One region of the Streptomyces marincola genome, then DNA from elsewhere that is predicted to be linked to it. Evidence: riboswitches for the same ligand, from Rfam matches in the RefSeq annotation. Region 1 holds a riboswitch; the other holds the start of a gene.
The links. A riboswitch is a leader RNA that binds a small molecule or an ion and turns the genes downstream of it on or off. The one in region 1 is predicted to bind cobalamin.
Positions count from the first base shown of each region.

Region 1 (2,382 bases):
TCGTTCTTCTTCGTGGGCGTGCCGGGCGAGGACACCACGGTGGGCGGTACGAACCGCGCGGACGCCGGAGGGGTCTACAACTTCCGGGTGACCGCGGGCGGCGCCATCACCGAGCACAGCGCCATCTGGCAGGGCGCGGACGGCGTGACCGGTGCTCAGGAGAACGGCGACCGCTTCGGCGCGGCACTCGCCGCGGCGAACCTCAGGCCGTCGGAGGTGACCGGCGCGTCGGACCTCGTGGTCGCGGTCGGCACCGCGGGCGAGGACATCGGCGGGGTCGTTGACGCGGGCGCGATCCAGACGTTCGCCCCCCTCGGGGTGATCGGCGACACCGACGTCTGGGTCGAGCCCGGCCTCGCCGGGCTGCCCGGCGGCCCGGGCGCGGGGCAGCAGGTGGGCAAGAACATCCACGCCACCGGCCGGCACCTGTACGTCGGCATGCCCTACGGCCCCGCGCCCTTCGGCGCCATGCACGCGGTGCCCTGGGCCAACGCCCGCGGCGGGCCCGAGCCCTCGCCCGTGACGACGCATCAGCCCGGCCAGGGCGGGCTGCCCGCCGTGGGCGTGCGGTTCGGCTGGGCCATGCAATGACCCACGGCCGCCCGACCGCGCCGGGCCGGGGCGGTCGGGCGGCGCCGGTCGGCGGGTGAGGAGGCCGCGGGCGGCGTGGTCGGCCATCAGCGCCCCGGTGCCGAACTCCCGCGGCCTCGTGGCCGGCGCCGATCGCGGAGAGCGCCCGGGCCCTGGTGGATTCCGACGTCCGGGCCTCCGCCGACCTCCCGGTGCCGCGACCGCAGTTCCGCCGCGAAGCACCGCTTCCGCGCCCGCCGTCCGGCCGAGCCGGGCACCACGCCGCCGAGCCGGCCGCCGACGGCGCGCTCGGGCGGGGGCACCGGCCCGGTCGCCGGCCGCCCGCTCCTCGCTGAGGCGCTCGGTCACGCCGCGCACGAACGTGGCCCCGCACGCCGTGGGGTCCTGGAGGCCGCGGGGCGCCAGGCAGTGCGGAAGCGGGCCGCGACCGGAGGGGGCGCATCGAGGGGGCACTAGTATGTCTTTTTCAGTCAGCCGCGAACGGGAGAAGCCGGTGCGAATCCGGCGCTGACCCGCAACCGTGAGCGAGGGCCGCGTCCCGGCCCCGCGAGCCGGAGCACCACGTGCGCGGCGCACTGGCCTTCGGCCCCCGCGCGCGGGGGCCGGCACCGTCGAGGAGTACGGCGTTCGGCCCGGTGCCCCGCCGCGCGTGCCGCGCCGTGGCGGGGCACGCGCGGCGGGGCGCCGTCGCACCGAAAGGCAACAGCGTGTCCCTGCCACACCACTCGCGCCGCACCCCGCGGCGCCGGGTCCTCTCGCGCCCGCTGCGCCGCGGCGCGGCCGTGCTGGCCGGCGCGGCGCTCGCCCTGGGCGTCCCCGGGCCGCTCGCGCACGCCGAGTCCCCCGCGGCCGCGCCGCCGGAGGACCTGTTCGGCGACGGCGACCCGCAGTACGACGGGGTGTGGCGGCAGTCCGTCGCCCTGCTCGCGCAGGACACCGCCGGCTACACCCCGGCGGCCGGCGCCGTCGCCTGGCTGACCGGGCAGCAGTGCGCCGACGGCGCGTTCCAGTCCTACCGCGCGGACCCGGGGCGGCCCTGCGAGGACGTGACCGCCGCCGACACCAACGCGACCGCGCTCGCGGCGCAGGCGCTGACGGCGCTCGACGGGCACGAGGACGAGGCCCACGCGGCGCTCGACTGGCTGGCAGGCGTGCAGAACGAGGACGGCGGCTGGAGTTACAACCCGGGCGGCCCCTCGGACGCCAACTCGACCGCCCTGGTCGTCGGCGCCTTCGCCGCGGCCGGGCGCGAGCCGGGCGAGGTGCGGCGCGAGGGGAACTCGCCGTACGACGCGCTCGCCGCGTTCCAGCTGGGCTGCGACGCGCCGTTGGACGACCAGCGCGGCGCGTACGCGTGGCAGCCCGACCCCGAGAGCGGCGACCTGTACGCGAGCGACCTGGCGACGGTCGACGCGGTGCTCGCGGCCCACGGCGCCGGCCTGCTGGTGAGCCAGGAGGTGCCGGAGACCCCCGTGCGCCCCCTGGACTGCGACGGCGGAACCGCGCGGGACGCGACCGGGGAAACGGACGCGCCCGACGACACCGCCGAGACCGACGGCACGGAGACCGAGGGCACCGAGGGCACCGGAGAGGAGGCCGCGGAGGGGGACGGCACGCCCGCGGACGGCGAGTCGCCCGGCGGCTCCGTCGCCCCCGAGGGGTACGAGGCGTCCGCGGCGGCGGGCGCCGCCTACCTGGTCGCGGCGCTCGACGAGGGCGGACGGCACCTGCGTTCGACCCCGGCGGGCGGCGAGGAGCAGCCCGACTACCTGGCCACCGCGCGCGCGGTGC
Region 1 is NZ_CP084541.1:1,549,088-1,551,469, forward strand. Features, by position in the region: gene LC193_RS06565 (trypsin-like serine protease) at 1-591, shown strand, start outside; cobalamin riboswitch at 1,032-1,172, shown strand; gene LC193_RS06570 (prenyltransferase/squalene oxidase repeat-containing protein) at 1,299-2,382, shown strand, end outside.

Region 2 (2,382 bases), 3.3 Mb from region 1:
GGCCCTCGGCCTCGGCGCGGCGGTAGGCCGCGTCGAACTCCTCGCCCCACAGATCCGTCAGCTCCGGCACGTCGGACGGCGAGAACAGCGACCAGTCGGCGTCGGCCTCGACGCGGCGCATGAACTCGTCGGGGATCCAGTGCGCGAGGTTCAGGTTGTGGGTGCGGCGGGCGTCCTCGCCCGTGTTGTCGCGCAGTTCGAGGAACTCCTCGATGTCGGCGTGCCAGGTCTCCAGGTAGACGCAGGCCGCGCCCTTGCGCCGGCCGCCCTGGTTGACGGCGGCGACGGAGGCGTCCAGGGTGCGCAGGAACGGGACGATGCCGTTGGACTTGCCGTTGGTGCCCCGGATGAGGGAGCCGCGGGCCCTGACCCGGGTGTAGGACAGGCCGATGCCGCCGGCGTGCTTGGACAGCCTGGCCACCTGGTGGTAGCGCTCGTAGATGGAGTCCAGTTCGTCCTTGGGCGAGTCGAGCAGGTAGCAGGACGACATCTGCGGGTGGCGCGTGCCCGAGTTGAACAGGGTGGGGGACGAGGGCAGGTAGGCGAGGCTGCTCGTCAGCCGGTACAGCTCGGCCACCTCGGCGAGGGCCTGCTCCGAGTCGCCGTCCGCCAGGCCGCAGGCGACGCGGAGCAGGAAGTGCTGCGGGGTCTCGATGACGCGGCGCGTGAGGGGGTGGCGCAGCAGGTAGCGGGACTCGACCGTGCGCAGCCCGAAGTACTCGAAGCGGTCGTCGGCGCCCTCCGCGACGGCCGCCTCGGCCAGCGCGTCGAGGCGGTCGGCGTGCCGCCGCACGAACGCGGCGGTGCCGTCCCCGATCAGGCCCTCGCGGTGGCCGGTGGCGACGGAGGCGGAGAACGAGACGGCGCCCTGGCCGGCGGCCTCGTCGCGGATGGCGAGGCTGAGCAGCCGGGCCGCGAGCCGCGAGTACGCGGGGTCCTCGGCGATGAGCCCGGCCGCCGCCTCGATGGCGAGCGAACGCAACTCCGCCTCGTCCGAGCCCGCGTGGCGACCGCGGAGAACGGCGGTCGCCACCCGGTCGGGGTCGGCGGCGGGCAGGTCGGCGGTGAGGTCGGTCAGCAGGCGCGGCAGCGCGGCTGTGACCGGCTCCGCGGGTGCGACGGGTGCGGTGGTCACTCGATGCTCTCCCTCGAATCGCGGCGGCCAAGGGGCCGGGCGGGCAGGCGGGCGCGTCGAGGCATGCGTGTGGTAAGGCAAAGGCATACCGCGATACGTCCGTCGGCCCAGCCCACGAGGCCCGGACAGGTTCGGCACCGTCGGCAGGGGTCGGACTCGCGATGGGTAGCACGAAACCACCCATCGCACACCATTGCGGGACAGTTCCGGAATCGCACCGGATTCCCTGCGGCGACAGCGAGCACGAGCATACATCTTGTGCTGCGTGGACCGGGCGCCCCTATATGTTGTGCTGTTCGCCTCCCTCGTGGGCGAGTTCCAGTGCGAACGCGTGAAGCCGCAGGCCCGGAAGCGGCTCCCAGTCGCGCTCAGGCGCCCGAACGAACCCGAGGCGCCCGTACAACCGGTGGGCCGTGTGCATTCGCGACTGACTGGAAATGACGACACGCCGCGCTCCCGCCCGGCGCGCCCGGAGCAGGCAGGCGCGCACGAGGGCTTCGCCCACGCCGCGCCCGCGGGCCGCCCGGGTCACCGCGAGCATCCTGAACTCCGCCTCACCCGGCCCCGCGACCTCCGCCAGCGGGCCGCCCGCGCCGACGAACGTGACGCAGCCGAGCAGCCCGTGGGGCCCGTGGGGCGCGTCCTCGCCGGCGGGTCCCGTGGCGACCAGCACCTCGGCGTGCGCGGCGCGCGTGCGCGCGTCCCGCAGGTCCGGCAGGTAGGGGTCGGCGGGGCCGAGGTCGAGCAGCCCGTCGGCGAGGTAGGTGTCCGCGACCAGCTCGCCGGCCGCGTCGAGTTCGGCGGGCGCGGCGGCCCTGACCGTGATGTCGGTGGTGTCCATGGCGGCAGTCTCCGTGCCGCGGGGCCGGTCCACCAGCGGGTTTCCGGCCCCGGGCCGCTGCCGGGCGCGTGCGCGGGGAGCCGGGGCCGGCCGGGTCACGACCCCTCGGCGCGCAGCACCCAGAAGCCGCTCTCCTGGGCCGCGACCGTCCAGCGCGGCCCCTGCGGGTAGAGGCGCGCGGCGTACGCGGTCAGGGACTCGGCGGTGTGGCCCGGGTCGTAGTAGGCGATCCAGTCCGGCACGAGGTCGCCGCTGCCGCCGATCCAGAACACCCGGCAGCGCTGCGTGAGATGGGCGATCGGCCGGACGTTCGCCGCCACCTCGGCGCCGTCGGGGACGGCGGCCATGACGCGTTCCCCCGCCGCGGCCAGGGGGCCCGCCCGGTAGGTCTCGGCGCGGGTGAGGT
Region 2 is NZ_CP084541.1:4,888,387-4,890,768, forward strand. Features, by position in the region: gene LC193_RS21570 (ribonucleoside-diphosphate reductase subunit alpha) at 1-1,222, opposite strand, end outside; cobalamin riboswitch at 1,261-1,423, opposite strand; gene LC193_RS21575 (GNAT family N-acetyltransferase) at 1,416-1,976, opposite strand; gene LC193_RS21580 (DUF2079 domain-containing protein) at 2,072-2,382, opposite strand, start outside.
Region 2: it holds a riboswitch for cobalamin, as region 1 does, so the genes downstream of both, LC193_RS21570 (ribonucleoside-diphosphate reductase subunit alpha) here and LC193_RS06570 (prenyltransferase/squalene oxidase repeat-containing protein) in region 1, are expected to answer to the same signal.